3 regions of the Synechocystis sp. FACHB-383 genome follow, and region 2 is predicted to be linked to each of the others. Evidence: predicted binding sites of a transcription regulator. Region 2 holds the regulator's gene; each other region holds the start of a gene.
The links. Region 2 encodes NtcA, which controls nitrogen genes in cyanobacteria. Its sites were predicted from a motif close to GTANCNNNNGNTAC; they were not measured.
Positions count from the first base shown of each region.

Region 1: H6G45_RS11035 (DUF3155 domain-containing protein) is a predicted target of NtcA. The motif match lies at 1,818-1,831, and genes of this name have one in related genera.
Region 3: glnA (type I glutamate--ammonia ligase) is a predicted target of NtcA. The motif match lies at 1,945-1,958, and genes of this name have one in related genera.

Region 1 is NZ_JACJTJ010000040.1:6,085-10,370, forward strand. It holds gene gltS (sodium/glutamate symporter) at 1-1,188, shown strand, start outside; gene H6G45_RS11035 (DUF3155 domain-containing protein) at 1,464-1,787, opposite strand; gene hik2 (two-component system sensor histidine kinase Hik2) at 2,033-3,340, shown strand; gene H6G45_RS11045 (DUF29 domain-containing protein) at 3,369-3,824, opposite strand; gene larE (ATP-dependent sacrificial sulfur transferase LarE) at 4,190-4,286, shown strand, end outside.
Region 2 is NZ_JACJTJ010000041.1:125,889-130,174, reverse strand. It holds gene H6G45_RS12475 (late competence development ComFB family protein) at 1-491, shown strand, start outside; gene H6G45_RS12470 (DUF3084 domain-containing protein) at 538-2,013, opposite strand; gene ntcA (global nitrogen regulator NtcA) at 2,023-2,700, opposite strand; gene H6G45_RS12460 (hypothetical protein) at 2,773-3,021, opposite strand; gene H6G45_RS12455 (alpha/beta hydrolase) at 3,268-4,286, shown strand, end outside.
Region 3 is NZ_JACJTJ010000057.1:14,273-18,558, reverse strand. It holds gene hik14 (high salinity-induced biofilm formation sensor histidine kinase Hik14) at 1-197, opposite strand, end outside; gene glnA (type I glutamate--ammonia ligase) at 440-1,861, opposite strand; gene H6G45_RS17350 (GNAT family N-acetyltransferase) at 2,072-2,596, shown strand; gene H6G45_RS17345 (NAD(P)H-dependent glycerol-3-phosphate dehydrogenase) at 2,739-3,692, opposite strand; gene H6G45_RS17340 (CHAT domain-containing protein) at 3,836-4,286, opposite strand, start outside.

The DNA.
Region 1 (4,286 bases), on a different contig from region 2:
AACGTACGCCAAACAATTATTGTCGCAATTTTAGTGCTTTACGTTGGCAAATATCTCACTAAAAAAATCAAATTTTTGCAGAGCTTTAACATCCCCGATGCCGTTTCCGGTGGGGTATTGGCTTCTCTCTTTTTCGGGCTAATTTATGGAATTTTTCGTACAGAAATAGCCTTTGATTTTCCCATTCGGGATGCTTTTTTAATTATTTTCTTTACCTGTATTGGTCTCTCTTCTAAACTCAAAACTTTGCTCCAGGGTGGAAAACCCCTGTTAATTCTGTTGGGGCTGGCGGTGGGCTTTTTAGTGGTGCAGAATTTAGTCGGGCTCGCCATGGCTTCGTTGTTGGGACAGGCGTTACCGGTGGGCTTACTCTCCGGCTCCATCTCCCTCAGTGGCGGCCATGGTACGGCGATCGCCTGGTCTCCCCTTTTTTACCAGAGCGGCATTACCAACGCACCGGAAATTGCCATAGCCTGCGCCACTTTTGGTTTGGTGTTTGGGGGCATTGTGGGAGGGCCCATCGCCAAATTTTTAATCATTCGTAACCAATTACAACCGGATGCCAACGGCGAAGATTTAACCATTAGCATCCGGCGGGACCAGGAGAATGTGCAAATTGACTACAACACCATGCTCCAGTCCATTTTGGTCATTGGTCTAACCATCGGCTTAGGCTTTGAAATCAACGTGGCGATCGCCGGTCTGGGACTGATGTTGCCGGCCTTTGTCTCCTGTTTGCTGGCAGGTATTATTCTCACCAATACCATTCCCCTCGTATTCAAACAATTTCCTTGGCCAGCGGAAACCCCTTCCCTAGCGTTAATTTCCGACGTTAGTTTGGGACTATTCCTGGCCATTTCCCTGATGAGCTTACAACTCTGGACTTTGGCTGGCATTGGTGGAGTGATTGCCATTATCCTCCTAGTCCAATTCATAGCCACAGTAATTTACACCGTTGTCGTTGTTTTCCCCCTCATGGGCCAGGACTACAACGCGGCGGTGATCTCCTCCGGCTATTCCGGTTTAACCCTGGGGGCTACCCCCACGGCGATCGCCAATATGACCGCAGTGACAGAAAAGTTCGGTGCTGCCCCCCAGGCCTTCATCGTTGTGCCCCTGGTGGGAGCTTTCTTCATTGACATTGCCAACGCCTTTGTCATCCAGCAATTTCTCAATTTCCTTGGCTAGGCCGAACTGTGGCGGCAAGGATGATCAGGATTATTAATGCCCAGCAACAGCCACCCCAACCCGGAGGCTAGAGTGGACTCAGTTGCCAAAACATGACAGGATCTGATCGAGACAGAGCTTTTCGGGTAAGAATGGAAATGAAAACTAACCACTCCTTCCTCCGAATTTAGGCAGAGTTTGTACCCAAAACCTACTTCGGATCTAACCTGCTAAGGAAAGTCAGCCCCAGTAAAACCGATTTAGTCTGTTTTTGCCATTGCTTAGAAACCGTTCAGTTAACGGCTCCCAGCACCCACAGGGGTTTTAGTGCTAGGGGTGGGAAGTTGATACTCCCGCAGACTGGGGAACAGAAAATGATTCTCTTCCACATACTGGGCCCCAAACAATCCCTTCTCGGCCCAAAAATATCGATCAGTGGTGTGCTCGTTTCGTTTTACAATGAGCAAGGCCGGGGGCTGAATTTCGTTAGCTTGGATGTAGCGACGAGCGGCCGTGACGGGCTTATCCTCGCCGCTTTCAATATTAAACTGAGGAACAAGCTCCAAAATCTTACGACCTTCTTGACGACGACGACTCTTCCGTTTGCGTTTGCGTGCCAACCCAGTTACCTCCTATTTCAGCGATATGCTGTAATGATAGTTACAAAAGCCGTGTCGATTATATCCGGTCTAATTCTAAATATCAAGCCTCTCCAGCCCTTGCGGTGCTAAGGGGATCGCTGATTCTAAACACCATTTAGGTAGGGTTTCACCCCCAAAACTGCCCCCCAGGGCCATAAATAGACCAATTTAAATCTTAATATTTCTTAACATTTCCTCCGGGGCCTGGCCCCACCATAAGCTCCATGGCTGGTTCCATTTCATCAATGTATTCCCCCAGTGCCGGGTTGATTGCCCTTTGTCAGTCGCAGGTTCGGCTTTTGCAACAGGGATTGCAGGTGGACTGGTGTGGCGTTTATCTAAACCAAGAAGAAACGGAGCAGGGGTTGGTACCGTTGGTGGTTTCCCATAGTCCAACAGTAGCTGAATCGCAAAGTTATGGGTTAATTAGTCTACCACAAGGGGAATCGTCTCCCCCGACAGACGATTTGTCTTTGCCGGCGGTTCCCGTGGGGGTGGGTCAGTTAAGTCGCCGCAGTCGCTTGGAGCCTCCCCCCTTCGATGCGGACAAACGCTTGGTTTTACCTCTGGTTTACGGGGAAGAAATGGTGGGACTGTTGGTAATTCACCGTAGCCAAGGCCAGTGGCATGGGGAGGAAATGGTGCAGTTGGAGGCGATCGCCAAATCTTTAGCGGTGGCCTGCCTATTGGATCAACAACAGGATTGGTACCGCCAGGCCTGGGAGGAGCAAAATCAACAATACCAGTGGGAGCGACAACATTGGGCTGACCTCTTGCACCAACTCCGCAATCCCCTCACTGCCCTAAAAACGTTTAGTAAGCTACTGCTCAAACGTTGGCAGGGGGACGACAAAAGTCAACAGGTGGTGGAAGGCATTGTGCGCCAGGGGGAACATCTCCAGGAGTTGTTACAAAGTTTTGAAGCGAGCCAACATCAAGGCCCTGAGACAGTGCCCCTTTTGCCAAGCGATCCAGCGGCCACAATCCAGGTTTTGCCTCCGGCGGATCATGACGAAACTATGCCCCTGGCCAGTTTTTCCCTAACGGAAGTTTTGCCCCCTATTTTGCTGGCCCACCAGGCGATCGCCGCCGAGAGAAATATTACTTTAACGGCCCAAATTGCTTTGATTGATGCCCTGGTGATTGCTAACCGTTTAGCTTTGCGGGAAGTGGTTAATAATCTTTTAGACAATGCCATTAAATACACTCCCAACGGTGGCCGGGTAGAAGTTAATCTTGCCTTAGAAAGCGGCCGATCTTCTGGCACGGATTGGGTCACATTGGCGATCGCCGACACGGGTTATGGCATTCCCCAGGAGGATCAAGAAAGGATTTTTGAGCGCAATTATCGGGGAACCCAAGCCCAGGGGCCCATTGGCGGCACAGGTTTAGGTTTGGCGATCGTGGCGGATCTAGTAGCCCAAATGGGGGGCAAAATTACTGTCACTAGCCCCAATGGTTTATCTGCCAACAGGAATCGCCCAGGCTCCACTTTCACTCTCTGGCTAACCCCTGGGGAAAAGCCAGGTTGACATCGAACCCAGTTTTCTTGCCCTCACCCTAGCCCCAGTCCTGACTGGTATCACAAAGGAAATTTTCTTGTAAAACCCTTGCTAATGGATAGGGACAGACTTCAGGAAAAACACGAATAGGCAGGTTGGTCTCCCGTAAAGCTAGATCCACCCCCGCTTCAAAGCCATCCTCCAATGCTTGGGGTAAACGGGACTTTAAGCTAGGGTTCTGGAGTAGATGGCGGCGAATGGCCCGGCGTTGCTCCCGAATAGTAAGAAACCAACTACGGGAACGCTGTTCCGGCTGTAATTCCCACTTCAATAAATGACCCAGTAAAACGGCCAAACGGCTGACTAATTCACGATATTGTTGCCTTCCTAAAGCTTCTATCTCCTCTTTGAGATGTTGCCAATCCAGTAATGACGGCTGTTGATTGTTCAAAGCTTGGGCTTGGCTCTGGGTCCAGGCATAAAAGTCCTGCTCGTACAAACCAGAATGTTCCATAACACATATCAATTCTGTGGTTTTCGGTCTAACACTTTGTCAATCCTACTTGTTCTCTCCAGTAACCCAAGCTCCACTTTCACTCCGTAGTTACCACCTGACAACTACTTCTATCATTTTTCTCAGGTGAGAATAATATTTTCTGATTTACAAACGGACTGGGCATGGCGCAGGGCCGTTTTAGTGATAGCTCCAAACAAGTGAATTTTGGGCGTTGCATCCTAGTTAAAAACTGTCTTTCCTGGCAATTTTTGACCGCATATCTCTACCCGTCACAGATTCGATTATTTTGTTACGGTGAGAAGTGGGTTAATAAAGCACCGTAAAATCAACTTCGACGACAATAATGGCGATCGCCAAGGCCCATGTTAGAAAGCAAACTCGAAAATCTGCGGCAATTCTTTCAGGAGTTAGACCGGGCTTTAATTGCCTATTCCGGTGGAGTGGATAGCACCCTAGTGG
Region 2 (4,286 bases):
ACCCCAAAAATCTGAGAAATTATCTCAATCTAACCGAGGTAGCTACCTATGCCCTCAATCGTTTACCTCCCCTCTATGCTTCCAGTGTTAAGGGAGTGGAGGAACAAAGGCGGGTGGCGGGACGCCAGTATCGCAGTGAGCTGACTTCCGCTGTTCGTCGGGCGATCGCCGCAGTAGAAAGGGATCCTCTGCGTAATTCGGAACCAATTGTTTCGGAAATTGAAGTGAACTATCGGGGCGCGGAAAGCACCCTAGGGCAAATTCAAGAGTTACTCAAGCGTTACCATCTGTTGGAGCCGGTGAACAAAGAGGTCACCTGGGACAATTGTCTGCCCCTCCTACGCCAAGCTTTTTTAAAGTTAACTACCGCCCAAGCTCCGCCGCCGCTAGGTGTTACTGAACGAAGAGCGGTTCCGCCGCCACCACCGCCACCGATCAGAACCCCCTCCATGGATGACCGTCAGATTGACCCGAAAAATACCCTCTGGTAGCTAGTCCGGCTCTTGATCTCAAGGGGATGGTGTCCAGGTTTGCCCATCAGTTTTCAAAGACAATTTCATTGCCCCTCAAGGCAATAATCCTGATTTTTAGCGGTCCCACCACCGACGTATTCTCAGCGGCGATCGCCCGCACCTCATTGGGGGGATTATCAGATTGGCGACGGAGTTGTTCAATAAAATCAATTAGGGTTTTAATGCGTCCATCTTCCACCTGAATGGGTCCCAGAATGCCTTCCCGACGGGCTCGGAATTGGGCGGCAGCGAGGAGATAATCAATCCGTTTTTGGACATCAACTTCGCTAAAGTCAGAGGATTCGAGGGAAATGGTGGCAATGGTTTCAGATTCTCGGAAAACTTGACGGTTAGGCACCACGTCGAAAAAGACGCGAATTTCCCTTTCTTCCTGCACATAATTCCCCGCCGATAGTACCCGGATAACATATTCCTGCCCTGGTTGCAGTTGGTTTTTAATGCTATCCACCTGGGCAGTGGTCACCCGGACAATGGGTTCATCGGGCACTGGCATATTGGGGGTTTTGACCAATTGCAGAGCGGTGCGATTGGCCTGACGTAATAATTGATCCACCGCAGCACTGACAGCTTCGGTGCTTACCACCTTTAGTCCACCAAAGGCCAATAACTGACCTCGCAGAATGGCAATTTGTTGCCCCCGTAATTCTTGGTAATCTTGGTAATAACGCTCTAGTTCTTCCACTTCCCTTTGCAGAAAACTGAGTTCCGTTTCTAGCCCCTGTAATTTTTCTTCCCGCACCTGGATGTCATTATCTTTAGCGGCGATCGCCTGGTCGAGTTGATCAATTTTGGTGTCCCGTTGATTGATTTCCGCCTGTAGTTGTTGGCGCTGGGCTTCCAAAGAAGCAAACCTCTGCTCCAAAGACTTCACCTGTTCCTGCTGGCGGGCAAGGACTTTCTCCTGTTGAGCAATGCGTTCCTGGCGTTTGGACAATTCCTGGTCTCGCAACTTCACTTGACTCTGGAGCTCCGTGGCTTCCGCCAATAGGGAGTCCTTTTGTTGATTTAACTCCGCCCTTTCCGCCGACAGATTAGTCACTTCCTGGCGCAAATTTCGGGATTGCTGGGATACCCGACGCAACAGTTGCAATGCCCTGGTGTAATTACGGTCTAACTCTCGACTCCGCTCTTGTACTAGCTTTTGCTCCTGACGTACTGCACTCAATTCTGATTCAATCTCCTCTTTGGCTTGGCTAGCCTGCTCCAATTCTGCTTTGGCCACCCTCAACTGACCCAAAATATCATCCAGTTGAAATACCCCTTCCCGCAGGGATTTACTAAAAGTGAACAAAATACCTAGGGTGGAAGCGGAAATTAGGGTACCAGTAATTACCGTCAACACCACTGCCGTTTGTCGGGGTCGTAGTGTAAACAAGCGTAGGCGAGCTTTCCCCACCTTACTGCCTAAATGATCCCCCAGCGCAGCAATGATCCCGCCCAGGACCAGGACAGAAAGAACCAGAATATAGGCACTGGTCATAGGGGGTGGCTAGGTAAACTGTTGACTGAGAGCAACGGGATTATGCACGGTAATTTTCTTTTTCGTGATGGAGATCATATTGCCTTCCCGCAAATCCCCCAAGAGCCTGGTCACCGTTACCCTGGTGGAACCAATGGCTTCGGCGATCGCCTGGTGGGATAACTTGAGGTCAATGCGAATGCCGTCCGGGGCAGGTACACCAAAATCTCTACAGAGGATCAACAAAAAGCTAACCAAACGAGAACCCATGTCCCGGTGGGCTAGGGTTTCAATCATCATTTCCGTCTGGAGGATGCGGGAAGAAAGGCCCTGCAACATTAACAATGAGAGGTCGGGATGCTCCTTGAGAGCCTGTTCCACCTGTTCAATGGGGGCAGACAGCAACTCCACCGGAGTAAAAGCCACTGCGTGATAAAAACGGTCAGAACGTTGCCCTGTAACTAACGATAATACCCCAAAAACACTGTTCTCCCTCAGCAGAGCGACGGTGATCTCTTCCCCTGCTTCGTAGACCCGAGATAACTTAACCGCTCCCTTGAGCAAAAAATAAACCCGTTCCGCCGGATCCCCAGGAAAAAAAATTGTTTTACTCCTATCAAAAGTTTCCACCACCGGGGGCATCAACTCACTGCCTAAGCGTCGAAACACTGCCGCTAGGGGACGATCTTGGGTTAGGGACTGATCCATGCACGTTCACGGTAATGGGGGCATCAAGGGAAGTGCAAAACCCCATTCTGTATCAAGATTATACACAATGGATTACATGCGCTCCACACTGCCAAAGAAAATTGGTTCCACCCGGATGGCAACGATCGCCGAAGGTCGCACCACCATGTACTCACCTTGAATATTTTTGATCGGCACACTGATAAATTCCTGGGAGTCGTGCTTGGGCACAACTTCGTTGCTGTACCATTTTTGAAAATCTTGAATGGTCATGAAGCGGACTTCTTCCCGATGGCCATTGGCCAAAAACAGGTGGATGGCAAATTCGTCGGCTTTTTGCATGGTCAGGGTCCCTAATGATCTCGTCTAGATTATCCCCCATTCCGTGGACGGAGCAACGGTGACAAAAGGTCCAGTCTAGATTGCCTCTGTTGAATTTTAGGTAACAAAAGGTAACGAAGAAAAAAATAACTTTACGTTAGGGGCAATGGCAAAAAAATTGCCTAGAATTAGCTCAGGTTTCTTGCCTATTGCTCCAGTCCAGCAACTTGGTTGTTCCCGCCCTTTATTAACCCTAATATGACTTCCATGGTCACCTTCCCCTCAAACCTCCGTCGTTGGTTGCAGTCCATTTGTTTGGGAACTCTCACGGCGATCGCCGTCCAATTGCCGGGCAAAACCGCAGAAAATATCTTTTTTACCTACGGGCCCATTAAGTTGACAGTGCGGGTGGAATCCCTGGAACGATTTGTGCAGGATGGCACTGTGGACTCCAATCTCAGCTTTTTATTCAACCTAGTGGGAGCCTCCGAAGAAAAACTGACCAAGTTAAGGGAAATTATGGGGCTCCGGGCAGAGGTAGACCCCGTGGTGCTCAGCAACTTTTTTAACACTAGTCTGGGGGAAGATTCCTTAGCTCGGGCCGCGTTTATTCTCAATGCGCCTTGGGGAGCTAACTCCAAATATGGCATTCGGGCGGCGATCGTCCAGGCTGCTCAGGATCCCGAGGGGGGATTAAGCCTGATCAATTTTATTAGGAAGTATCCCACCGACATTCATTTCCAAGGGGAAGTCGTAGAACAGAGGGCCAGGGCAGCCCAACTGTTAGTCAATGCGTCCCAACACTTTATCCAGAAAATGATTGCCCTCTCGGAAATTGAAGCCGCTTCAGAAGGGGAGATTGACTTTAGCGTCTTGCCTGACCCCACTGAAATGGGCCCCTACGGTGTGGCTCCCAAGGAAACCTGGTGGTTAACTGACCAAGGTCGTAACCGTCGTTTTTATGTGGATGTGTACCGTCCCCAACGCTGGAAACCGGGTAAAACTCCAGTTTTAGTTTTTTCCCATGGTTTAGCCTCTCGCCCTGAAGATTTCGATGTTGCCGCCGAAAAAATGGCTTCCTATGGTTTTGTAGTGGCTCTGCCCCAACACCCCGGTAGTGACATTCTCCAGGCCCAGGCTCTGCTCAACCGCACTTCTCGCCAAGGTTACTATCCCACGGAATTTATTGACCGACCCAAGGACATCAGTTATGTCATCGATGAGTTGGAACGCCGTAATGCCAGTGAATTTGGCGATCGTCTTAACCTAACGGAAGTGGGGGTGGG
Region 3 (4,286 bases), on a different contig from region 2:
TGACGGATGTGAATATTGAGTTGATTTTCAATTTGTTCGTGAATATTAATCAGACGATTGGTCAAAACTTGTTTGAGTCGCTGTTGAACTTGGTTGTGGAGAAAAAACCAAGTATTAACGGTCATTACCGATAGCCCTGCCCCGATGAGAAGTGGTAGTAGAGGGGAAAGTAGTAGACGACGCAGGGGAGATTTCATTCGCATCACGGTGGCACTATAACCATGATAAATCCCTGGTCAGACCATTGATTGGACTCAACAAATCTTTCTAAAAGAAAAATCGCCCCCCAGAATTTCCCATAAAGAAAGTTTCCGGTTGGCGATCGCCATTTGGTTTTCATCAGTCCTAGGCCAACCCAGTTAGTACCACCATCGGTGCATGGGGCCGGCCGTTGACACAGATTTTGGTTACTACCTAAAACCCGCTGAGATGGACTGGCTTAGCAGTCGTAGTACAAAGAGAACTCGTAGGGGTGGGGACGCAGACGCATGGGGTTAACTTCGTTGTCGAGTTTGTACTCAATCCAACTTTCCACAAAATCAGCGGAGAAAACGCCGGTACCAGTCAAAAACTCATGGTCTTTCTCCAACGCTTCCAATGCCGCCTCTAGGGAACCAGGGGTGGAAGGGATCTTGGCTAATTCCTCGGGGCTGAGGTCATAGATGTCCACATCCAAGGGTTCACCTGGGTCAATCTGATTTTTAATCCCATCAATACCGGCACAGAGCATGGCGGCAAAAGCGAGATAGGGGTTGGAGGTGGCGTCGGGGCAACGGAATTCCAGACGCTTGGCTTTGGGGTTACCACCGGAGAGGGGAATCCGCACGGAGGCGGAACGGTTACCTTGGGAGTAGGCCAAGTTAACGGGGGCTTCAAAACCGGGCACCAGTCGTTTGTAGGAGTTGGTGGTGGGGTTGGTGAAGGCTAACAGGGCGGGGGCATGTTTCAAAATACCGCCGATGTACCAGAGACCCATTTGGCTAAAGCCGGCATATTTGTCCCCGGCAAAGAGGGGCTGGCCATCTTTCCAGAGGGACTGGTGCACGTGCATGCCAGAACCATTATCGTTGAAGATGGGCTTGGGCATAAAGGTAACGGTTTTGCCGTACTTCTTAGCCACGTTTTTGATCACATATTTATAGATCATCAAGTTGTCAGCGGAATTGACCAACTTGTCGAACTTGATGCCCAATTCGTTCTGACCACCGGAAGCCACTTCATGGTGATGCTTTTCAATGGGAACGCCAAAGGCCGCCATGGTGAGCAACATTTCTGTGCGGATATCCTGGGCGGTGTCGGTGGGAGCCACGGGAAAATAACCCTGTTTGTAGCCTGGTTTGTAACCGAGGTTGCCCCCTTCCTCTTCCCGACCGGTGTTCCAACGCCCTTCCACGCTGTCGGCAAAGTAGAAGCTAGAATTTTCCGTTTGGCCAAAGCGAATGTCATCGAAGAGGAAAAATTCAGCTTCGGGACCAAAGTAAACTGTGTCGGCAATGCCAGTGCCACGGAGATATTCGGCGGCTTTGGCAGCAATGGTGCGGGGATCCCGGTTATACCATTCCCCAGTGCGGGGCTCCTTGATACTGCAAATCATGGTCAAGGTCGGTTCTTTGCAGAAGGGATCGATGGTGGCGGTGTTTGGGTCGGGCACCATGCACATGTCGGATTCATTAATGGCTTTCCACCCCCGGATACTGGAGCCATCAAAGGGAATACCTTCGGTGAAGGAGTTTTCATCAAGTTGGTCGTAATAGAAGGAGCAATGCTGCCAAATTCCCGGCGTATCAATAAACTTAAGGTCGATAATCTTAATTTTTTCGTCTTGGATCCACTTGAGGACTTCCTGGGGGGTTTTAGCCATTTTTTCTCCTTAGTGCAGTCAGATAGATTACAATTTTGCGCTGCGTCGAGTATCCATCGTAAAGAGTCAAGTAGTTAGAAAATGTATTTTTCGCTACCAATTTTTGCGACTCCGTTCTGGCGATCGCCTAGAAATGACGGAAACTATCGCAATTCCCATTAACATTTAGACTAGTGCCTATATCAACCCCGCAAGTACTAAAATATTGCTGTGATCCCATCTGACCTTTTCCTACGGGATGCCATCATTACGGATTTAGATTCTATTGTTGCTATTTACAATGCCAACATTCCCCAAAATGTAGCCACCGGTGATACCGATGCAATTACGGTGGAAAGCCGTCGTCAGTGGTTTGCGGACCATGGGCCAGACACCTATCCCCTCTGGGTGTTGGTAACGGAGCACAAGCAAATAGTGGGGTGGTTGGGTTTTCAGCGGTTTTATGGTCGCCCTGCCTACCATCGCACTGCGGAGTTGAGTATTTACCTTGACCCCCTCTGGCATCACCGAGGTTTGGGGCAGTATTTACTCAAAACGGCGATCGCCAAGGCCCCCCAGTTGGGGCTAAAAACGTTGCTGGGATACATTTTTGCCCACAATCAGCCCAGTATTCGTTTGTTTCAACGCCACGGTTTTGAGCAGTGGGGCCTATTGCCCAAGGTGGCGGAGTTGGGGGGCCAGGAACGGGATTTGTTGATTTTGGGATTACGCCTCAAAAGTTGTTCATCGGGGTAACTGTTGCTCCCGTCGCCATGGAGCCGCTTCAACTTTAGCAATGGGGAAGCTTTGAGCTGATTTTGCTCCCAATGAAAAAATCGCCTTGTTTAGACCCCTAACTCGGCCTGAATCATGATCATGATGGGAGAACAGGACCATATCAAAGATCAAAGTCTTCAAATTCTGCTTTCAATTCCCTTTCCATCAATGCTTCCACTGCCTGGGGCGGAGTAATTTTTCCGTGGAGCAAACGATAAACCTGTCTAGTGATGGGCACAGCAATTTTTTCTCGATTGGCAATTTTTATTAGTACGTCGGTGGTGTTAACCCCTTCGGCGGTGCCCCCTAGGTTGGCTAAAATCTCCTCCAGGGGTTGGCCTTTGGATAAACCATAACCCACCCGATAATTACGGCTGAGCATACTGGAGCAGGTAGCCAATAAATCCCCTAACCCCGCTAGGCCCCAAAAGGTGTCTGGTTGGGCCCCAAAATGCAGTCCCACCCTAGTGATTTCCGGCAAGGCCCTGGTGATCAGGGCGGATTTGGCATTGGTTCCCAGCCCCAAACCTTCGCATACTCCCACGGCGATCGCCATGACATTTTTTAGGGTACCGCCCAATTCTGTGCCTAGGGGATCGTTGTTGGTGTACACCCGAAAGTTGTCCGCTGCAAAAATGGTTTGGATTTCTTCCGCTGCGGCTTGGTCACTACTGGCCACCACCGTTGCCGCCGGCAAACCCTGGTCAATTTCCTTCGATAAATTCGGCCCCGACAAAACGGCGATCGGCTGGGAAGGTAGGGAGGCTTGCCAAATTTGGGAAGGGGTAGCCATGGTTTCAGGGTCTAAACCCTTGGTGGCCGTTACCAAAATAGTCCGCTTCTGGAGGTCCATGGCCTCTAATCGGGCCGCCACCGATGGTACCCCCTTGATGGAAACCGCCGAGACAATTACATCAGCCCCCGCCACCATGGATTCCAGGCTCTGCGGCGATCGACGAGACCAAACTTGGGTAGGAATGTCATTATTGTTCAACACATAGGCAAGACTAGAGCCCCAGGCTCCGGCCCCCAACACAACAACTTGGGGGGGAGTATTGGCATTGGCAAAGGACATGGTAGTTTTTCTGTAATTCGTCTTCGCCTCCATTATGGCCACGGATCGGCACCCCCAGTGGCCTTAGCGATTACAAATGGCGATATGGGTTAACGGCAAAGCAAAGGAAATGGGAGCACTGGCCCGACCAAGTTCTGTTCTTGTTACCAGGGACTCCCCACCAGGGTGAAACCGCTCCAGAAATAGGGATGAGTTAAATCCTGCGTTGCTAAGCGTTGCCGGATATCCGATGGTAAATCTACAAGGGAAATATTTGTGCCATCCCCAAGGATCAGATTGTCCCCCACAACTCGAATTTCTCCCTTGAGCAGACTTAATTGGGCTTGCTGTAGGGCTTTGGCCTTAATGGGGGCTGGTTGGAGTTGATCGTAGAAACTGGTCATCAGGGCAAAAGTTCCTTCATCGCTGACGTACCACAGACTACCGATCGCCGTTTTGACTCCGGTTTTCACGGCTAGGCCAGCAAAGCCCAATTCAGCGTCGAAATCTCCCACCGCAGTGCGACAGGCCGATAACACCATCAAATCAATGGGTTTATCCAAGCCAACGTTGGCAAATTCGTCCAAATCTAAAGACCGATCACTGAAAACCACA